3 regions of the Mesorhizobium sp. C268A genome follow, and region 2 is predicted to be linked to each of the others. Evidence: riboswitches for the same ligand, from Rfam matches in the RefSeq annotation. Region 2 holds a riboswitch; each other region holds the start of a gene.
The links. Region 2 has a riboswitch for cobalamin ahead of metE (5-methyltetrahydropteroyltriglutamate--homocysteine S-methyltransferase). Riboswitches for the same ligand answer to the same signal wherever they lie in the genome.

Region 1 (7,122 bases), on a different contig from region 2:
AGGTCGACGCACTGGCGCATGATCTTTGCCGACTGGCGCATCTCTTCCATGCGCAAGAGGTAGCGGTCGTAGCAGTCGCCGTTCTTGCCGATCGGGATGTCGAAATCCATCTCGGAATAGCATTCATAAGGCTGCGACTTGCGCAAATCCCAGGCCGCACCCGAGCCGCGCACCATGACGCCGGAAAAGCCCCAGGCCCAGGCGTCGGCCAGCGACACGATACCGATATCGACATTGCGCTGCTTGAAGATGCGGTTGCCGGTAAGCAGCTTGTCGAGGTCGTCAAGCGACTTCAGGAACGGGTCGATCCACTTGCCGATGTCCTCGACCAGCTTCGCCGGCAGATCCTGGTGCACACCGCCCGGACGGAAATAGGCCGCGTGCATGCGCGAACCGGAAGCGCGCTCATAAAACACCATCAGCTTTTCGCGTTCGACGAAACCCCACAGCGGCGGCGTCAGCGCGCCGATATCCAGCGCCTGCGTCGTCACATTGAGGATGTGCGACATGATGCGGCTGAGCTCGGAATAGAGCACGCGGATCAGCTGGCCGCGCTTCGGCACTTCGATGCCGAGCAACCGCTCGGTGGCGAGCGCGAAGGCATGCTCCTGGTTCATCGGTGCGCAATAGTCGAGCCGGTCGAGATAGGGCACGGCCTGCAGATAGGTCTTGTGCTCGATCAGCTTTTCGGTGCCGCGATGCAGCAAGCCGATATGCGGATCGACGCGGTCGACCACCTCGCCGTCAAGCTCCAGCACAAGACGCAAAACACCGTGTGCCGCAGGGTGCTGCGGTCCGAAGTTGATGTTAAAGTTGCGGACGGAGTGCTCGGTCATGCTAGATTCCAAGCCTTTCCTTGGCTGACGGCGTCAGTTCCATGAAGCGGACCGTCTGCGGCCCGGCCACATATTCTTTTGCTCTCTGCTCGCATTGCTCAATGGTCTCGTTGGAAGGCTGGAGATCGGCCAGCTCTCCAGCATCGCGCAAGGCGTTCAAAATCTGGTCCAATTCAATCTGCATCGCAGGCTTGATACGAAATATCGTCGGGCAGTTCTTCACCGTGTCGTTCGCCACGACAGCTCGCGCCGCCGAATGGCAATCCACTCCAGCTACTTTGCAGTCTTTCGCAAAAGCATTCTGCAAGCCGGCACAGCAAAACAGGCTTAGTAGCGCTACGCGGATCATCGCCACGCCGCCGCCCCTACTGTTTCGCCTTCTCATCGCCCGGCAGGACGTAGTCCGTCCCTTCCCATGGCGAGAGAAAATCGAAGTTCCTGAATTCCTGCTTCAATTCCACCGGCTCGTAGATCACGCGCTTGGCTTCGTCGTCGTAGCGCACCTCGACGAAACCTGTCAGCGGGAAGTCCTTGCGCAGGGGATGGCCCTCGAAGCCGTAATCCGTGAGGATGCGGCGCAGGTCCGGGTGACCCGAAAACAGCACGCCGTAGAGATCGTAGGCTTCGCGCTCATACCAGTCCGCGCCGGGATAAACCGCTGTCAGCGACGGCACCAGCGTCTCTTCGTCGGCTTGCACCTTGATGCGGATGCGCAAATTCTGCTTCGGCGAAAGCAAATGATAGACGACATCGAAACGCTTGACGCGCGACGGGTAGTCGGCGCCGCAGATATCGATGATCGAAATGAACTGGCAGCCCGAATCGTCACGCAGGAAGCTTGTCACCTCGATCAGATTGTCTGTAGCAACCGAGATCGTCAGTTCGCCATAGGCAAGCACCGCATCGGTGACGCGGCCCGGCAGCTTTTCGCCGAGATAGGTCGACAGTTCGCTCAGGGATGCGGCCATGGGTTACCGTTCGATCGTGCCGGTGCGGCGGATCTTCTTCTGCAGGAGAAGAATGCCGTAGAGCAGCGCTTCGGCGCTCGGCGGGCAGCCGGGCACATAGATGTCGACCGGCACGATGCGGTCGCAGCCGCGCACCACCGAATAGGAATAGTGATAATAGCCGCCGCCATTGGCGCAGGAGCCCATCGAGATGACGTAGCGCGGCTCCGGCATCTGGTCGTAGACCTTGCGCAAAGCGGGGGCCATCTTGTTGGTCAGCGTTCCCGCCACGATCATTATGTCCGACTGGCGCGGCGACGCGCGAGGAGCCACGCCAAACCGCTCCGAATCATAGCGCGGCATCGAGGTGTGGATCATCTCGACGGCACAGCAGGCGAGACCGAAGGTCATGAACATCAGCGAGCCGCTGCGTGCCCAGGTGATCAGCGCCTCGGTCGAGGTGACCAGAAAACCCTTGTCGGCCAGTTCATTGTTGATCTCGAGGAAGAACGGATCGTCGGAACCGACCGGACGTCCGGTATTGGGGTCGATCAGGCCTTTGGGCTTCGGCGCGACGAGCGTTCCGGAACTGTCGTTCAATCCCATTCCAGCGCTCCTTTTTTCCACTCATAGGCAAAGCCGATGGTCAGCACCGCCAAAAACACCATCATCGACCAGAAACCGAGCATGCCGATCTTCGAGAACGACACCGCCCACGGAAACAGGAAGGCCACTTCCAGATCGAAGATGATGAACAGGATCGACACCAGGTAGAAGCGGATGTCGAATTTCATCCGGGCATCGTCGAACGAGTTGAACCCGCACTCGTAGGCGGAAAGCTTCTCCGGATCGGGATTGCGATAAGCCACCAGAAACGGCGCGATGATAAGCGCCAGGCCTACAACCGCGGCCACGGCGATGAAGAGGACGATGGGCAGGTATGAACTGAGGAGTACGTTCATGCTCGGCTTTCCGTTGGCGGCCAATCCACTTTGATTACAGCAACCAACCCTAATGCGGAAGCGCGACAGTTTAACCGCTGAACCGTTTTAGGTGCCTTTGCTGCAACGCGGCGAGGGTTAGCGCACGGCTTTCAGCGAAGCAAGTCAAACCTTGTTCAAAAGACAGTGCTGGACGGCAGGCCGGGAAAAACTGGTCCGATCTCCTCCTGTTTGATTTCCTTCATCTTTCACTCCACTTTTGTCTCCTGACACATCTCCCGCCATTTGCCTGCTAGCATCACCGGAATCGCCGGCTAAAGTCGGGAAAATGGTTCGAGGCAAGACACTTTGACGAAGGACAAAATCTCACTCCCGACGGCCAGGCGCATCGCGCTCGCCGCGCAAGGATTTCTCGATCCGCGCCCGGGCGGCACGCCCGATCGCCGCCACCTCGCCCGCGTGCTGTCGCGCACCGGCTTGCTGCAGATCGATTCCGTCAGCGCGGTGGTGCGCGCCCACTATATGCCGCTCTATTCGCGGCTTGGCCCCTACCCGCTGGCTTTGCTCGACAATGCGGCCATCACCCGCAAACGCACGGTGTTCGAATACTGGGCGCATGAGGCCTCGTTCCTGCCGGTCGAGACCTACCCGCTGATGCGCTGGCGCATGCAGCGGGCCGAGCAAGGCGACGAAATGTATCTCGGCCTCGCCAAATGGGGCCGCGAGCACGCCGCCTATATCGAAGAGATCTACCGCGCGGTCGCCGAGCGCGGCCCGATTGCCGCTTCGGCACTGGAAGGCCAGAAAGGTTCGGGCGGCTGGTGGGGCTGGAGCCACGCCAAGCACGCCTTCGAATGGCTGTTCTGGGCCGGACGCATCACCACGGCGCACCGCCGTGGCTTCGAGCGTTTCTACGACCTGCCCGAGCGCGTGCTGCCGCAGGCGATCCTCGATCTGCCGGTGCCGGCGGCCGAGGACGCGCACCGCGAATTGCTGCGCATTTCTGCCCGCGCCCACGGCATCGCGACGTCGGGTGACCTGCGCGATTATTTCCGCTTGTCGCCGGCCGACATGAAGGGCCGGTTGGAGGAACTGGTCGAGATGGGCGAGTTGCTGCCGGTAAACGTCGAAGGTTGGGACAAGCCGGCTTACCTCTATAGGGACGCCCGCCTGCCGCGAAAGATCGAGGCCCGCGCCTTGCTGGCCCCCTTCGATCCGGTGGTCTTCGAGCGCGCGCGCACCGAGCGTCTCTTCGATTTCCGCTACCGCATCGAGATCTACACCCCGGCCGACAAGCGGCAATATGGCTATTACGTGCTGCCTTTCTTGCTCGGCGACAAGATCGTCGCCCGCGTCGACCTCAAGGCCGACCGGCCTGCGAGTGTCTTACGCGTCCACGCCGCCTATGCCGAAGCAGGCGCACCGCCTGAGACCACCGCACAGCTTTTCGAGGAACTAAAGGAGATGCAGGGCTGGCTTGGCCTTGAGCGCATCGAAGTGACGCCGGCCGGCAATCTGGGGCCGGCATTGGCTAGCGAGAGAGATGGCCAACCCTTGCAGCGTCTGTCATAGACGCCTCAATAAGCCTCGTAGGTTGTGCAATGGCATCGGACAAAGTGCTCGACATGATCCATGGCGCCCTCATTGCGCATGGAATAGATGCAGTCCGCAGAGATAGGGACGTCATGCTCCAATCGAAGCAGCTTCGGTTTGAGGCTGAGGTGTTCGAGACGAGTTCTGACCGGCTGGTCCTGGAAATCTACATTTTTTCTCCGCTGCTTGATGTTCAGCCGGTCATTGAATCCTTTGCTGGCTTCGGCGACACGCGCGAACAGGAACTGAACCAGGCGTTTGAAAAGTTTCTCCGTGGTGTTTTCCATGTGGCCATTGAGGGACTGGCCGATCACGTCTGCGAGAACATGCAGGCCGAAATAGAGCTTTGGCAGCGAAGCAGCGCCAGTTGGAAGATCTGGCGAAAAGATGCCCGCTGGAAAATCTATAGCGGCCCGGTCATTTCCCAGGCCACAACCGAGCTATGCTCGCTGACACCAGGCTATCCAGCATTCTATGCCAAGCTGGAAAAGCTGTTCACAGCTTCGGTACCCCCCGGAAGCCATTTTGTCCGGACCTTTCTGGCAGGCTTGAAGGGCACGCTGATTAGTGCCGAAGTCCTTCTGGACAACGCGGTTTGGCATGAGGGACAGAATCTGGCTGTCGGTCATGACTGGGACTATAGCGATGGCTATCAAGCTATCCGACAGGTCATCCTGGCACTGCCGGAAGCCGGGACATGACAGCCCCTGCCGACATCGCCATGTCGTAGCCGTGCGTTGACACCGCTGCCTGCAAAAGCCTAAATCCGCTCCAGACGGTCCCCTGCCCGCAACGGCAAGGGCCAAGAGGGAATGCGGTGCGGGACGAAAAAATCCCAAATCCGCGGCTGTCCCCGCAACTGTAAGCGAAGAGCCAAGGCCGAAAGCCACTGGGTAACACCGGGAAGGCGGCTAACCAAGGCAATGACTCGCGAGCCAGGAGACCTGCCGTCTGAGACAAAGTATCCGATCGCCTGGCGGGTTTCCGGGCAAGGAGCACGGTTTTTGGACCAGAACAGCAGTTTTTCGGCTGGCACAACGGACATTGCGTCCGGCGACAACGACGCCCTGACCGGCGTGACCGTCATCGTCTGCGCCTCCTGCCGCGATGAGACCGGTTCCGACGCCCATCCGCGCGCCGGCGAATTGCTGGCTGAGGACACACGCCGCGCCGCTGCCGGCGATATCCGGGTCCGCACCGCCGAATGTCTCGGCAATTGCAAGCGCCGCCTCAGCGCCGCGATCCTGCGCGATGGCTGCTGGAGCTATGTCTTCGGCGATCTGACCGCAACCAGCGGCGCCGACCTCGTTACCGGCGCAAAGCTCTTCGCGACTTCGGCCGACGGCCTCATCCCGTGGCGCGGCCGGCCCGATAGCCTCAAGCGCGGCCTCGTTGCCCGCATCCCACCCCTCGACATGCTGAAGGACTGACGATGAACGCTTCAAACCCGGCCGCCAACCTCTCCCGTGTTCCCTGCACTGTCGTTACAGGCTTCCTCGGCGCCGGCAAGACGACGCTGGTCCGCCATCTCCTGGAAAATGCCGGCGGCAAGCGCATCGCGATCATCGTCAACGAGTTCGGCGACATCGGCATCGACGGGGAAATCCTGAAAGGCTGCGGCATCGACACCTGCCCCGAGGAAAACATCGTCGAACTGGCCAATGGCTGCATCTGCTGTACAGTCGCCGACGATTTCGTGCCCGCCCTCGACAAGATCCTCGCGCTGACACCGAAGGTTGACCACATCCTGATCGAGACTTCGGGCCTGGCTCTGCCCAAGCCCCTGGTCCAGGCGTTCCAGTGGCCGAGCGTGAAGAGCCGGGTAACCGTCGACGGTGTCATCGCCGTGGTAGACGGCCCGGCGCTGGCCGAAGGCCGCGTCGCCAACGACATGGACGCTTTGCAGGCACAGCGCGCTCAGGACGAGACGCTCGACCATGACGATCCTGTCGAAGAAGTGTTCGAGGACCAGATCGCCTGCGCCGATTTGATCATCCTGTCGAAAAGCGATTTGATGGACGCCGCCGGTTCTGCCCGCGCCAACGCCATCATCAATGAACATTCCGCCCGCGCCGTGAAGATCGTGCCGACCGGGCATGGCAAGGTCGACCCGTCGGTGCTGCTTGGCCTCGGTCTCGCCGTCGAAGACGACATCGAGAACCGCAAGTCGCATCACGACGGCGCTTTCGATCATGAGCATGACGATTTCGACACCTTCATCGTCGACATCCCCTCGATCGCCAATCCCGACGACCTGGCCAAGCGCGTCGCCACCGCCGCCGAACAGGAAAACGTGTTGCGTGTAAAAGGCTTCGTCGATGTCGGCGGCAAGCCGATGCGGCTTTTGCTGCAGGCCGTCGGCCCACGCGTCAACCATTACTATGACCGCGCCTGGACGGCCGAGGACGATCGCCGCTCGCGTCTCGTCGTCATTGGCCTGAAGGGGCTGAACCGTCCGGCGATCGAGCGTATACTCGCCGGTTGATCTCAGGCACGAGCCGCGATGCACATACTCACCACGACCTCCGCCTCGCTCGACGATCTCGCCGAGCCGGTTGATCTGCGGCAGACGCCGGCGGATATCGTGGCGCTGTCCTTCACCGACAGCGACCTCGCCGGCCTCGCGGCGGCCTGGAAGGCCGATGCCGCCCGCCTGCCGTCGATGCGGCTGGCGGCGTTGCGCGACCTGCGTCATCCCATGTCCGTGGACCTCTGGATCGACAGCGTCGCCCGCCAGGCCAAGGTGATCTTGGTGCGCATCCTCGGCGGCTATGACTGGTGGCGCTATGGCTGCGACCAACTCGC
Region 2 (7,122 bases):
GATTAAGACACGTGCCGTAGGGAAATTGCACATTTGCGCCGAGTGGCTCATTTCCAAGAGTGTGCCGGTTTGGCATGTTCACGGCCGACAGGAGCCAGCCGGTAGCTCACCACACGGTGAGGAAGGAGAAGCCTCAGGCCACTTTCTCCCGGAGCGCGCGCGCTGCAGCGACCATGTTCATGAGGGCAGGGCGGACCTCCTCCCATTTGCGTGTTTTGAGGCCACAGTCCGGGTTTACCCACAGTTGGCCGTCGGACAGTCGCTCGCGGGCAAGCATGATTAGGTCCGAAATCTCGCCGACTTCCGGGACGCGTGGTGAGTGAATATCATAGACGCCAGGACCGATTTCGTTCGGATATTTGGAGCTCGTGAAGGCGTCCAACAGTTCCATCTTCGAGCGCGACGTCTCAATCGAAATGACATCCGCATCCATTCCAGCGATCGCGTGAATGATCTCGTTGAACTCCGAATAGCACATGTGGGTATGAATTTGAGTCGCGTCCTTTACACCCGTTGAAGCGATCCGGAAACATTCGACAGCCCAGTCGAGATAGACTTTCCAGTCAGATTGGCGCAGTGGCAATCCTTCGCGAAACGCGGCCTCATCGATCTGGACCATCCTTGCGCCGGATCTTTCGAGATCCGTCACTTCGTCGCGGATGGCGAGCGCGATCTGGCGGCAGGCTTCGGAGCGGGGTACGTCGTCGCGAACAAAAGACCAGTTGAGAATGGTGACTGGGCCTGTGAGCATTCCCTTCACGGGCTTTTCCGTAAGCGACTGGGCGAATTGCCACCAGCGCACTGTCATCGGATTGCGCCTCGATACGTCGCCGAAAATGATGGGGGGACGCACGTAGCGCGACCCATAGCTTTGTACCCAGGCATGCTGGGTGAGCGCGAAGCCGGACAACTGCTCGCCGAAATGCTGTACCATGTCGTTTCGCTCGAACTCACCATGCACCAGCACGTCCAGCCCGATCTCTTCCTGCCAGCGAATTGCAGCCTCGATCTCCTTCTTCAGGAACGTCTCATAGTCGACATAGCTCAGCTGGCCCTTCGCATGAGCGGCCCGCGCCTTGCGTACCTGCGGCGTCTGCGGGAAGGACCCGATGGTCGTCGTCGGGAACGGCGGCAGCCCGAGTGAGCCGGCCTGGACTCTGGAGCGCTCGCCAAAAGCGCTCTCTCGTCGCTTCGCGCTGTCCTCAATGCTAGCGATCCGCCCCTGAACAAGCGGGTCATGGATCCTCGTGGATGTCACGCGCGTGGCGGCAGCCTCGGCAGACGCTTTCAACGCGCCTGCCACCGCATCCCTGCCTTGGGACAGGGCCCCGGCTAGCAAGACCAGCTCGTCGGTCTTCTGGGCCGCGAAGGCGAGCCACGACCTGATGTCCGCGTCGAGTTCCGTCTCCATGCGCAGATCAATCGGCACATGCAGCATCGAGCAAGAAGGCGCGATCTCGACGCGGTCCAAGGGCCAGCCGGCGACGATCGGTTTGATGCGGTCGAGAATGGCGGGCAGGTTCGCACGCCAGACGTTGCGGCCATCGATCAAGCCAAGCGAGAGCACCAGATCCTTCGGAGCGAGCCGAGCCACCGTTTCCAGCTGCTCGGGAGCGCGCACGAGATCAATATGCAGGCCGGCCAGGGGCAGAGAAATCGCGGTTTCGAGATTGTCTCCCAGCGACCCGAAATACGTAGCCAGCATGATCTTCAGCTCGGGCGCGGCTTTCGACAGCTGGCCATAGGCGAATTCGAACGCAGCTCGTTCGTTCGGGTTCAGATCGAGGACAAGCGCTGGCTCATCGATCTGCACCCAGTCGGCTCCCGACAGCTTCAGCCTCTCCAGAAGCTGCTCGTAAACCGGCAGCAGCCGCGGTAGGAGCGCGATGGGACCGAACCCCTCGGCAGGCGATTTCGCCAGCTTGAGGAAGGTGATGGGTCCAAGGATGACTGGGCGTGTGTGAATGCCGAGAGCTTTAGCCTCGAGGAAGTAATCGACCGGCTTCGATGACGAGAGGGCGAACGTCTGATCATCATCGAGTTCCGGCACAATGTAGTGGTAGTTGGTGTCAAACCACTTGGTCATTTCCATCGCGGTTACACCAGGTCCATGAGCCTCCTCCTGGTAACCAGCGTGTCCACAATCCTCCGTCTGACCCTGGTTGCCGCGCGCCATTGCGAAGTAGATGTCAAGTGGGACCTCGCCGCTATTCCAGCCGTAACGGGATGGAACGGCCCCGACCATGGCTGCGGTGTCGAGCACATGGTCGTAAAGCGAGAAGTCGTTCGACGGGATTTTCGACACGCCGCGATCGCGCTGCTCTTCCCAGCTAGCGGCACGGAGCGCCTTCGACGTCGTGAGAAGGTCGCCAGCGGACGATGTTCCGGACCAGTAGCTTTCAAGCGCGAATTTCAGTTCTCGCCGACGACCGAAGCGCGGCACGCCGAGCGTTGCTACAGGAATTTGCTGAGAGACAGTCATGTCATACCCCGATGATTGGGGCGTCGGTGACAAGGAAGGCGCTAGCAGGCCGGCATCAACGCCGGGTTGCAGCGGCCACCGAGACACCCCGCCCGTGGACGTAATTCGCGTGGCAGGTCTCCTGGCTCGCGGGGTCATAGCCTCTACCCGTCTTCCTGAGGGTATTCGCCTCAGTGACGTGATTGGGGTTGGCTCGCCGCTAACAGTTGCGGGGGCAGCGCCGGCATCGCACCGGCTTCCCTCTTAGCTCCGCTGCGGCAGCGCCGCACGCGAGAACCACGACACGCAGACAATCACAGCAGTTCGCTCTTTTGTCAATGACGCATAACGAAATGTTTATGTCGTTATGTGATCGCACTTTTACGCCTTTGTCTAGCATTGTGAAATATTCCGTCCGCCGATTGGCGGCGCTGCACGGCGCTACTTAGTCCCGATAAGCCGTTTTAGACCTCATTCAGGCAGCAAACTAAGTATCTCGTCGCCAGGTGCTCCGCATTGAGGAACGCGGAATTGCAGGCAAAGCTCGCGTGCTTCATATTCGCATCATACGGTCGGCAGAACCCCGGTTTTATCCAGTGCACGCTCCAGTGCGGTGTGCAATTCTACACAGTCCGATACGAAGGCATTCTGGCCTCGCTGATCCATCCCAAGCCGAGATAGTGGAAGTCATCCGCAGGCACCATAACCCGGCTGTTGTCTAAACGAAGTCCGCTGAGTCGATGCCCTTGGTGTAGCCGGCCGATCGACGCTGATAACTAGCTTTGCTGCACCAAGTTTCAGCTGGGAAACGTAGGCTTTCTGCGCCGCAAGCGAATCCGCAGCACACTGTGCGAATTGCTTCGGATCGATACCTATAGGAAATTTTTTTGGCATTGCGTCTGGCCGTGGCCTTGCACCTCTCGAGCGAGCTACGCAGCAGCACTCGGTCAGATCTTGGAAGCGAATGGCTGTCGATATAAGCGAGGTTTGACACAGTTTCGGCCACCGCGATGATCGCTCAGTAGGGCAGCTGTTAGTTGCTCGCCCACCTAAAGCAACCCAGCCTGTTCAGCCGCGCTGCGCAGGTTCTGCCGCGGCCGCGGCCCGAGCTGCTGGATCACCAGCCCGGCGGCCAGCGAGCCCAGATCGCCGCAATCCTTCAGGCTGCGCCCCGTGGTGTAGCCGTAGAGGAAACCGGCGGCATAGAAGTCGCCGGCGCCAGTGGTGTCGACCAGTTCGCGGATCGTCGTCGCCTGGATGGTGACGGTCTCGTCGCCGCGCACGATCACCGAACCTTTTTCGGAGCGGGTGACGGCGGCGATCTTGCAGTCCTTGCGGATAGCCGCCAGCGCCTCGTCGAAGGATTTTGTCTGGTAGAGCGACTTGATCTCGTGGCTGTTGGCAAAGACGATGTCGACCGTGCCCGAACGCATCAGGTCGAGGAACTCGTCGCGGTAACGGTCGACGCAGAACGAATCCGACAAGGTCATCGATACTTCGCGACCGGCCGCGTGCGCCAGTTTCGCCGTCTGCCGGATGGCTTCCTTGGCGCGGGGCGGGTCCCACAGATAACCCTCGAAATAGGTCACCTTGGCGCCGGACGCCTTGTCGGCTTCGACATCTTCCGGCCCGAGTTCGACGCAGGCGCCGAGATAGGTGTTCATCGAGCGCTCGCCATCGGGGGTGACGAAGATCATCGAGCGCGCCGTCGGTGGCTCGCCCTGGAGCGGCCTGGTGTCGAAGGCGACACCCTGCGCGTGGATGTCGTGCGCGTAGATTTCGCCCAGCGCATCGTTGGAGACCTTGCCGAAGAAGGCGGCGCGTCCGCCGAAGGAGGCAACACCTGCCGCCGTGTTGCCGGCGCTGCCGCCGGAGGCCTCGATCGCCGGGCCCATGCGGCTGTAGAGCAATTCGGCGCGCTGCGTGTCGATGAGATTCATCGCACCCTTGATGATGCCGTTGGTCTCGAGGAATTCCTCCTCGCACTGGGCGATGATGTCGACAATGGCATTGCCGATGCAAAGCACGTCATAATCCGGCATCAATGTCTCCGCCAAAAACCCGGGCCGGCTTCTCGCCACGCCGGCCGGGCCGGGTCTGCCCGGTGGGAATGGGCTTTCCGCTTGCCAATCCGTTCGCCGGCGGCTCTCACGGGGCGGCGAGTCCTGCCTCGCGACGCAATTCGTCGGCCCTGTCTGTCTTCTCCCAGGTGAAATCAGGCTCTTCACGGCCGAAATGGCCATAGGTCGCTGTATTGCGGTATATAGGGCGTAAGAGATCAAGCATCTTGATAATGCCTTTCGGTCTGAGATCGAACAACTCAAGAATGAGGCGCTCGATCCTGCTTTCCTCAACCCTGGCTGTCCCGAACGTGTTGACCATGACGGAAACCGGACTGGCCACGCCGATTGCGTAAGCAAGCTGCACCTCGCACACGTCCGCAAGTCCGCTGGCGACGATGTTCTTTGCGACATAGCGGGCTGCATAGGCAGCTGAGCGGTCAACCTTGGACGGGTCCTTGCCCGAAAAGGCGCCGCCGCCATGACGACCCATCCCGCCATAGGAATCGACGATGATCTTGCGTCCAGTGAGACCGCAGTCGCCGCGCGGCCCGCCGACTACGAACCGCCCCGTCGGGTTGACCAGAATTCTGATGCCTTCCGTCTCCAGGTGGGTCGGCAGGACAGGCTTTATGATTTCCTCAATGACGCCCTCGCGGACAGTCTCTTGCGAGACCTGCTCGTCATGTTGCGTCGACACGACGATCGTATCCAGGGCGACCGGGCGCAACCCCTCATAGCGCACTGAGACCTGGGATTTCATGTCAGGACGCAACCAGCCAAGCTGTTGCGCCTTCCGGACATACGCCTGCCGTTTCGTCAAGCGATGAGCGAGCTGGATCGGCAAAGGCATCAGGGTATCGGTTTCGCGGCATGCGTAGCCGAACATGAGGCCCTGATCTCCCGCTCCCTGCTGGAGGTCTTGCCCTCTTCCCTCGTCAACGCCTTGGCTGATGTCGGGCGACTGCTCGGTGAGGGCATGAACGACGGAGCAACGCCGGCCGTCAAAGCCGACGGCCTCGTCGTCGTACCCAATGTCGAGAATCGTATCGCGCGCAACTTGGCTGTAATCCACCTGCGCATCGCTGGTAATCTCGCCAGCCAGGACGACTATCCCTGATTTTACCAACGCTTCACAGGCGACGCGCGCCTTGGGATCTGTGCGGAGGATGGCATCGAGGATGGCATCCGAGATGTTGTCGGCCAACTTATCCGGGTGCCCCGCGCCAACCGATTCGGAAGAGAACACGAACTGCCTAGCCATGAATACCTCGCTTCGGGTGTTGGATGTGGTATGGGCATTTTGCTTGGCCCACCTTACTTGTCGGAGATGCCCGGGACCTCGAACGCAGCGCACAAGTCGGCAACGTCTCTTCGCACGCAGGCATGGAGATCTTCGTCGTCTGGCCGCTGGAGGACGGAGTCAATGAAGCCAGCAATTTTCACCATTTCCACATCGCGCATGCCCATTGACGTCACTGCTGGCGCCCCCAGGCGAATTCCGCTTGTGACCGCCGGATCCCGCGGGTCGCCAGGCACCATATTAAAGTTTGTGATGATTCCTGCCTTTGCTAGTCGCTCGGCATAGGCCTTGCCCGATAGGGGCCGATCGCGAAGATCAAGGATCAGCATGTGATTGTCCGTCCCCCCGGTCACCAGGTCATAACCTCGCTCAAGCAGTGCATGTGCCAGAGCCTTGGCATTCTTGACCATCTGTTGGCCGTAGCTTCGGAAGGACGGGTTCGCGGCTTCGTGCAAGGCAACCGCTAGCGCAGCGATGGCATTCATGTGGGGCCCGCCTTGCAGGTGAGGGAAGACCGCCCGGTCTATTCGTCTGGCGAGATTGTATTTGCTCTTTGTATGATACAGGGCCTGATAGCGATCTTCGTTCCTTGACAAAATGAAGCCACCGCGGGGACCGCGGATCGACTTGTGGGACGTGCTGCTGACCACGTCGCAATGGCCCACGGGATTCGGGTGCGCTCCCGCGGCAATCAGGCCGCTGATGTGCGCAATGTCGGCTACGAGATAGGAGTTCGCTTCCAGGGCGATTTGTGCCATTGCCGCGTAGTCAAAGACACGCGGGTAGGCAGTTCCGCCGACCCAAATGAGCCGCGGCCGTTCCCGCTTGGCTGTCTCGCGCAAGCGGTCATAGTCAATCTGCTGTGTCTTTTCATCTAGTCCATAGGGCACGCGTTGATAGTCAGTTCCGGAAAAATTGATGGCCCAACCATGAGTCAGATGGCCCCCTTCCGGAAGGGGCAAGCCCATGACTTTGTCACCGGGACTCAAAAGCGCACGATAGACAGCCTGGTTGGCCGGCGAGCCGGAATAAGGCTGGACGTTGGCATGCTCGCTGCCAAATAATGTTTTCAGGCGCTCAATGGCCAGATTCTCAAGCTCATCAACGATCTCGTTTCCAGCGTAGTAGCGCGCACCGGGGTACCCCTCGGCGTACTTGTTCGTGAAAATCGAGCCGTTCGCTTCCAGCACGGCCGAGGACGCAAAGTTCTCTGAGGCGATGAGCTTGAGGGTCGTCCGCTCCTGCCGCTCCTGTCTCAGAAGCAGCTCGTGAACGCGGCAATCAACCGCGGCCAAGGA
Region 3 (7,122 bases), 730 kb from region 2:
ACCCGGCCGCCTATCTGAAGGTTATCTCGGCGCTGCTGATGTCGCTGCGCGGTTCGGTCTGCCTCTATCAGGGAGAGGAGCTTGGGCTGGGCGAAGCCGAGTTGCAGTTCGAGGATCTGCAGGACCCCTACGGCATTCGCTTCTGGCCCGAATTCAAGGGCCGCGACGGCTGCCGCACGCCGATGGTGTGGGATGCAACCGCCAGCAATGCCGGCTTTTCGACGGCCAAGCCCTGGCTGCCGGTGCCGGGCAAGCACTTGTCGCAAGCGGTCAATGTTCAGCAGGGCGACGCGGCCTCGCTGCTCGAGCACTACCGGCGCTTTCTCGGTTTCCGCCGCCAGCATCCGGCCTTGGCCAAAGGCGACATCGAGTTCATCGAAAGCGAGGGCGACACCGTCGCCTTCACCCGCCGTGAGGGCAATGAGCAGATCGTCTGCGTCTTCAATCTGGCCAGCAAGCCGGCCGAGGTCGATCTCGGTGGTCAGGCGCTGCTGCCATTGGCCGGGCACGGTTTTTCGGGACAATCCGGCACAGGTTCCATCCGCCTCGGCGGCTACGGCGCCTGGTTCGGGCGCATCGACTGAGTTTTTGACGAAGCTGGATTTTTTGAGGAAATCCAGGTTCTCTAGGGAAATCACTGGGAGGAAATTATGGCCGATGTCACGCTGAGACAGGTGAAGAAATCATACGGCAATCTGCACATTCTCCACGGCATCGACCTCGACATAAAGTCGGGCGAGTTCATCGTCTTCGTCGGCCCGTCGGGTTGCGGCAAGTCGACCTTGCTGCGGTCCATCGCCGGGCTTGAGGAGATCACCTCCGGCGAGCTGAAGATCGCCGGCGAGGTGGTGAACGACGTGCCGCCTTCCAAGCGCGGCATTGCCATGGTGTTCCAGTCCTATGCGCTCTATCCGCACATGACCGTCTACGACAACATGGCCTTCTCGATGAAGATCGGCAAGGAAAGCAAGGCCGAGATCGACAAGCGGGTGCGGCAGGCCGCCGAAATCCTGCAGCTGACCAAATATCTCGACCGCCTGCCCAAGGCGATGTCGGGCGGCCAGCGCCAGCGTGTCGCCATCGGTCGCGCCATCGTGCGCAATCCGAAAGTGTTCCTGTTCGACGAGCCGCTGTCGAATCTCGACGCGGCGCTGCGCGTCGCGACCCGCATCGAGATCGCCAAGCTCAAGGAATCGATGCCTGCCACGACCATGATCTACGTCACCCACGATCAGGTCGAAGCGATGACGCTCGCCGACCGCATCGTCGTGCTGAAGGACGGCCATATCGAGCAGGTCGGCACGCCGATGGACCTCTACAAGAAGCCCGGCAATCTGTTCGTTGCCCAGTTCATCGGCTCGCCGGCCATGAACATCCTGCCGGCGACAATCGACAGGACGGGCAACCCGACAATCGTCAGCCATGTCGGCGGCCGCAAGGCAACGGTGCCGATCGCAACGCCGGCGTCAGCAAAGGGTGCGGCAGTCAGCTTCGGCGTGCGGCCGGAGGATCTGTCGGCCGCCACCGGCGCGGAATATCTTTTCGAGGGCGTGGTGGACTATGTCGAGCAACTCGGCGAGGTGCAGCTTGTCTATGTCGATATCGGCCGCGCCGACCTGCCGTTGGTGACCAAGCTGCCCGGCAATGTCGAGGTCAAGCGCGGGGCAAAGCTGCGACTGACCGCGGATGCCGGGGACCTGCACATCTTCGACGCCGATGGGCACTCCTTCTCGCTCAAGCCGGTGGAAGTGAAGGCGGCTTGAGATAGCTGCGTCGTACAGGCATGAAAAAAGAGCGGCGGGCCAGGCCCGCCACTCTTTTTTAAGCTTCGGCTGTTAGTTGTTGCCGAACCGATCCCTGTCGCTGCTCTGAGGAACGAACTTCTGTTGGTCGTCCGACGAGTTCAGCAGCTTGTAGACCGCCGAGTTGGTGCCGGTCGACGAAGTGCGGGTGGTGTCGACGGCAGCGGCCGGCTGGTTGGCGCCATTGGAGCCATAATTGTCGCTGCCGGCAAAGGCAGCGCTCGAAACAGCCAGAACGGCTGCGGTGGCGAGAACGATCTTCTTCATTTTAGTCTCCTGAATTTTTCTGATGCTGCCAGCTGCAGCGGATAAGCCCGCCACGTGCTGGAAACCGGCTTTTAGCGGCCGAAAAGGTTACGGTCGGCACCGTGGGCAGGCGCCTGCTCGGCTGGAGCCGACTTCTCAACCGAAGCCGTATGGCCACTATCGGTCGACGTAATCGCAGGCTGGTTGGCGCCGTTCGAACCGTAGTTGTCGCTGCCGGCGAAAGCGCTGCCGGAGATGGCCAAAACGGCGGCGGCAGCAAGGATGATCTTTTTCATTTCAAATACTCCTGAATTTTTTGGGATCCCGAGAGCGACGGGTTAGCCGCCCTTCTTTGGTCGGGATCAGCGATTGCCGTAGAGGTCGCGGTCGGCGCCCTGAACGACAGGCTGCTTGTCAGCGTGCGCCGGCTTCTGAATGGAAGCCGTATACGAGCTGTCGACCGAGACGGCTGGCTGGTTCGCACCATTGGAACCGTAATTGTCGCTACCGGCGAAGGCGCTGCCGGTGATCGCCAAAACGGCTGCGGCAGTGAGGATGATCTTTTTCATTTTTAGGACTCCAGTTTGTCTGTCCGTCTAGCGGCGTGTCTTGGGAGGAATTCGCGTCGTTCGGACAGCCCCGATGTGGGAAAGCCATAGGCTGGTTTCCAATCACGAAGTTGTTCCGTGTGGACCACGGTCCTGCACCTTGAAATTGTGCCAGGAAGTTCCTCTATGGTCATTTATCGCATTGTTTTCAGTTGCTTATGTCGAACCGAGTGGTTCGCTCCGGTGTCGGTTTCCGGGCCGTCGTTCACACCGTCCTGCACGCATTGTCAACAGAAACGAACCGTTCGGTTCGATTAGAGATTGCTAATAGTAACTTTTCGATACCGTTGAGCCCTTTTTGCCCCCGATCGGAACTGGATCCGCAGCGATTCGAAACGGCGATGATAGCGCCGCAAGACAGGATCTCAGCCCTTCGGTGGTCGGCGGGGCGTATGCCGCGCGTGTCGCGCCGCATGGATACGATGTCGCTTTCATGCCGACGTCGCGATCGCTGCCGTGATTAGATGATCGCATCTCAGGTGCCGCTTCGTGACGACGCAGCGGAGAATTGGGAAGCCGGTCAGAATCCGGCGCTGCCCCCGCAACGGTGGTGGAGTTGAAGTCGCAACGGGAGACCACTGGGCAAGAGCCTGGGAAGGTGTCGCGATGGTCCGCAAGGACAACTCCAGAGCCCGGAAACCAGCCCGAGATGCATAGACTCGACTGATCGCGGTGGGCGGTCAAGAGGTGGATAGTGCATGTCCGGCGCCGCGCCGGCCTGCGTCCGATCCTTCCTCCATCACCACCAAGTTCAGTCCTTAAACCACGAGGACAGAACTATGGATACGCGCAACGACATGCTGAGGCTCCTGAACGGCCGCAAGCAAGGCTTTTCGCTGGAACAGCCCTTCTACACCGACCCGGACTATTTCAAGCTCGACATGGAGCTTATCTGGTATCGCGACTGGCTGTTCATCGGCCATGATTGCGAACTGCCGAAGCCCGGCAGCTATATCACCGTGCAGATCGGCGATTATCCGGTGGTGCTGGTCCGCGACCAGAAGGGCAACATCAACGCCTTTCACAATTCCTGCCGCCATCGCGGCAGCCGTGTCTGCAACACTGAGAAGGGCATGGCGGCAAAGCTTGTCTGCCCCTATCACCAGTGGACCTACGAGCTTGACGGCCGGCTGCTGTTTGCCCGCCAGATGGCCGACGGTTTCGACAAGAGCCAGTTCGGCCTGAAGCCCGTCGCCTGCGAGAGCGTCGGCGGCTACATCTTCATCTGCCTGGCGAAAGAACCTGCCGACTTTGCGCCGATGCGCGCCATGATAGAGCCCTACCTCAAGCCGCACCGGCTGAATGAAGCCAAGGTCGCCTTCGAGAGCACCATCATCGAGAAGGGCAACTGGAAGCTGGTCTGGGAAAACAACCGCGAATGCTATCACTGCGCCGGCAATCATCCAGAGCTGTGCAAGACATTCCCCGAAGCGCCGACGGTGACCGGCGTGCAGGGCGCCGACAGCGATCCGGAGATGCTGGCGCACTGGGCGAAATGCGAGGCGGCGGGCCTGCCGAGCAAGTTCCGCATCGATCCGGCCGGGCAATACCGCGCCACCCGCGCGCCGCTGCTGCGCGATGCCGTCAGCTACACGATGTCGGGAAAGCGCGCGGTGACGAAGAACCTGTCCGACACTGTTGCCGCCGACCGCATCGGCACCTTGATGCACTACCACTATCCGACGACCTGGAACCACATACTGATCGACCATGCGGTCACCTTCCGGGTGCTGCCGATCAGCGCCACCGAAACCGCGGTGACGACCAAGTGGCTGGTGCACAAGGATGCGGTCGAGGGGGTCGACTACAACCTTGAGGAGCTCACCCATGTCTGGACCGAGACCAACGACCAGGACCGCCGCATCGTCGAGGAAAACGCCTTCGGCATCCTGTCTCCGGCCTATGAGCCCGGCCCCTATTCGGAGCTGCACGAGGGCGGCGTGATCCAGTTCGTCGAATGGTACGCGGCCTTCATCGGCCCGCGCCTTGCCGAAGGCGGCCGGCCGGCGCTACGCAGCGTCGCGTGAGCTGGAGCAGGCGAAGAGGGACCAGAGGATGAATGCGATGACGGATCTTGGGCTCTATCGCCATCTCGACCAGATGGCGCCGTGGAACGATAGGCTGCAGGTGCTGGAAGTGATCGGCGTCAGCGACGAGGCGCCCGACGTCAAGACCTTCACCTTCCGCTCCGACAACCAGACCTGGTTCCGCTACAAGCCGGGCCAGTTCCTGACGCTGGAACTGCCGACACCGGACGGGCCGCTGATGCGCACCTACACGCTGTCGTCGTCGCCATCGCGGCCGTTTTCGATCGCGGTGACGATCAAGGCGCAGGCCGGCAGCATCGGCACGCGCTGGATGTTCGACCATCTGGTGCCCGGTTCGCATGTCAAGGCCTACGGACCGGCCGGCGACTTCTCGTTGCACAGCCACCCGGCGGCCAAATACCTGTTCATTTCCGCCGGCTCCGGCGTGACGCCGATGATGTCGATGCTGCGCTGGCTGAACGACTGCGCGCCATGGACCGATGTCGGTTTCGTCAACTGCGCGCGGCGTGCCGAAGAGATCATCTTCCGCAAGGAACTCGAACTGCTCGGCGGCCATATGCCCGGCCTGTCGCTCGGCTTCATGATCGAGGAACGTTCCAGCCGCGAAGGCTGGTACGGCCATATGGGCCGCATCGACGCGATCCGGCTGCCCTTGCTGGCTCCGGACTTCCGCGAGCGCGAAATCTTCTGCTGCGGCCCCGATCCGTTCATGCGCGCCGTGCGCGGCATGCTGGATGCCGCCGGCTTCGACATGACGAAATACCATCAGGAGAGCTTTGCCGCGCCTGTGGTGGAGGAAATTCCGGCGCCGTTTGCCTCCCCGGTCGAGGACGGCATCGCTGCACCTGTCGAAGCCGTGACGCCGATCCGCTTCTCGCTTTCGGAGGTCGACGCCGGCTGCGTCGCCGGCCAGACCGTGCTGCAGACCGCGCGCAGCTCGGGCGTGCGGATTCCCGCCGCCTGCGAGTTCGGCCTGTGCGGCACCTGCAAGGTGAAGAAGGTCTCCGGCGAAGTCGAGATGAGCCACAATGGCGGCATCCTCGACCACGAGATCGATGACGGTTTCATCCTTGCCTGCTGCTCGAAACCATTGTCGGCGCTCGAAATCGAGGCTTGAGCCGGTCGACTTCGCCGCAACGGTCGCCGACGCAGGCGTTGTATTCGCGGGTCTTTGTCTTGCCAACCAACGGCCAAGTGATTTAGACGCACTTAGGAAGGGCTTGGCAGACCGTGAAGCCGGCGCATCCCTTCAGGGCGCATGGGACGGGGGACACAGCGATGCAACAGCGGGTCTACGCGGTCGCAAGCAAGGACATCGTTTTCGAATCATTCGATGGCGAAGCCGTCGTTCTCGATCTTTCGAACGGCAAGTATTTCGGCTTTTCCGATTCCGGCAGCCGGGTCTGGCAGGCTTTGTCGTCCGGCGTCGCCACTGAAGCGCTGGTCGGAGCTGCCGCGGGCGCCGCAAAAACAAGCCTGGCCGACCTCGAAAGCTTCGTTGCCCGACTGCTCGATTTCGGGTTGCTTGCGCCAGCCGAAACACCGGCACAACCGCTTTCGGGCGAGCTGTCGGCTGCGCTTGCTGCCAGCAATGAGCCGCTCAAGGTCGATGTCCATGACGACCTTGCCGATCTCATCATTGTCGACCCGATCCATGAGGTCGAGGAACCTCTCGGCTGGCCGGCGGTGAAACAGGCATAATCGTTTCCCTAAAGCGCGTCGCGTTTGAACGGACTCAGGCGACGCGGTTTAGATCTTTTATTTTATGCATGTCGTCGTCTCAAAACCGGGGCCACCCCGAGCGACATGCATCAGGCGACCCGGCGCAATTCTGGACGCTGAACAACCAACACATGCCTTTGATCACGCTGCAAACCCTGCCGGATTATGCCCGCCATGTGCTGGCGGCCGCGGAAAGCGCCGCCGCATTCTATCCCGTTACCGCCAGCGTGCGGTTGCCGGGACTGGAGCTGAGTGTCCACCTCGACCATGGCACGCTGGCGGAAGCCATGAGCCATGCCTTCATACCGGCCCCGGAAAATCCGTCTGCATCTGACGGCTGCCGCATTTTCGTCGCCCACCCGGGCATCGATGGCGTCCTCGCCCCGGCCACCTGGGGCCGAGGCGATTACAACCATCATGCCTTTGCCAACCGGCTGGAAGAGGCCGGATTGCGCGGCAGCTACTATCATGACCTCGATTTCTGGCAGTTCCATGATCCGCAACGCCATGTCGGGGCGCAGCTGATGATGTCGGCCGACGCCTTTCCGCCATGGGAACAGGCGGCGCCGCTGCGCGCCTTCCTGCATTGGGAATATGCGGCGCGCGGCATGCGGCTTACCCATGCCGGCACGCTGGGCATCGATGGCAAGGGCGTGTTGCTGGCGGGCTCCGGGGGAGCCGGAAAATCGGGAACAG

Region 1: another riboswitch for cobalamin. It lies ahead of NKL06_RS29910 (DUF1636 family protein); the one in region 2 lies ahead of metE (5-methyltetrahydropteroyltriglutamate--homocysteine S-methyltransferase).
Region 3: another riboswitch for cobalamin. It lies ahead of NKL06_RS14360 (aromatic ring-hydroxylating oxygenase subunit alpha); the one in region 2 lies ahead of metE (5-methyltetrahydropteroyltriglutamate--homocysteine S-methyltransferase).

The regions. Positions count from the first base shown of each region.
Region 1 is NZ_JAMYVX010000003.1:622,800-629,921, forward strand. Features, by position in the region: gene NKL06_RS29875 (NADH-quinone oxidoreductase subunit D) at 1-836, opposite strand, end outside; gene NKL06_RS29880 (hypothetical protein) at 838-1,191, opposite strand; gene NKL06_RS29885 (NADH-quinone oxidoreductase subunit C) at 1,202-1,804, opposite strand; gene NKL06_RS29890 (NuoB/complex I 20 kDa subunit family protein) at 1,808-2,389, opposite strand; gene NKL06_RS29895 (NADH-quinone oxidoreductase subunit A) at 2,380-2,745, opposite strand; gene NKL06_RS29900 (winged helix-turn-helix domain-containing protein) at 3,073-4,296, shown strand; gene NKL06_RS29905 (DUF6348 family protein) at 4,326-5,018, shown strand; cobalamin riboswitch at 5,077-5,283, shown strand; gene NKL06_RS29910 (DUF1636 family protein) at 5,322-5,747, shown strand; gene cobW (cobalamin biosynthesis protein CobW) at 5,750-6,802, shown strand; gene cobN (cobaltochelatase subunit CobN) at 6,821-7,122, shown strand, end outside.
Region 2 is NZ_JAMYVX010000001.1:2,256,197-2,263,318, reverse strand. Features, by position in the region: gene metE (5-methyltetrahydropteroyltriglutamate--homocysteine S-methyltransferase) at 134-2,482, opposite strand; cobalamin riboswitch at 2,577-2,778, opposite strand; gene NKL06_RS10900 (adenosine kinase) at 3,511-4,503, opposite strand; gene metK (methionine adenosyltransferase) at 4,610-5,785, opposite strand; gene glyA (serine hydroxymethyltransferase) at 5,839-7,122, opposite strand, start outside.
Region 3 is NZ_JAMYVX010000001.1:2,983,256-2,990,377, reverse strand. Features, by position in the region: gene bglA (beta-galactosidase BglA) at 1-584, shown strand, start outside; gene NKL06_RS14380 (ABC transporter ATP-binding protein) at 651-1,763, shown strand; gene NKL06_RS14375 (DUF680 domain-containing protein) at 1,836-2,069, opposite strand; gene NKL06_RS14370 (DUF680 domain-containing protein) at 2,141-2,344, opposite strand; gene NKL06_RS14365 (DUF680 domain-containing protein) at 2,411-2,617, opposite strand; cobalamin riboswitch at 3,117-3,318, shown strand; gene NKL06_RS14360 (aromatic ring-hydroxylating oxygenase subunit alpha) at 3,436-4,683, shown strand; gene NKL06_RS14355 (FAD-binding oxidoreductase) at 4,721-5,821, shown strand; gene NKL06_RS14350 (PqqD family protein) at 5,983-6,405, shown strand; gene NKL06_RS14345 (hypothetical protein) at 6,558-7,122, shown strand, end outside.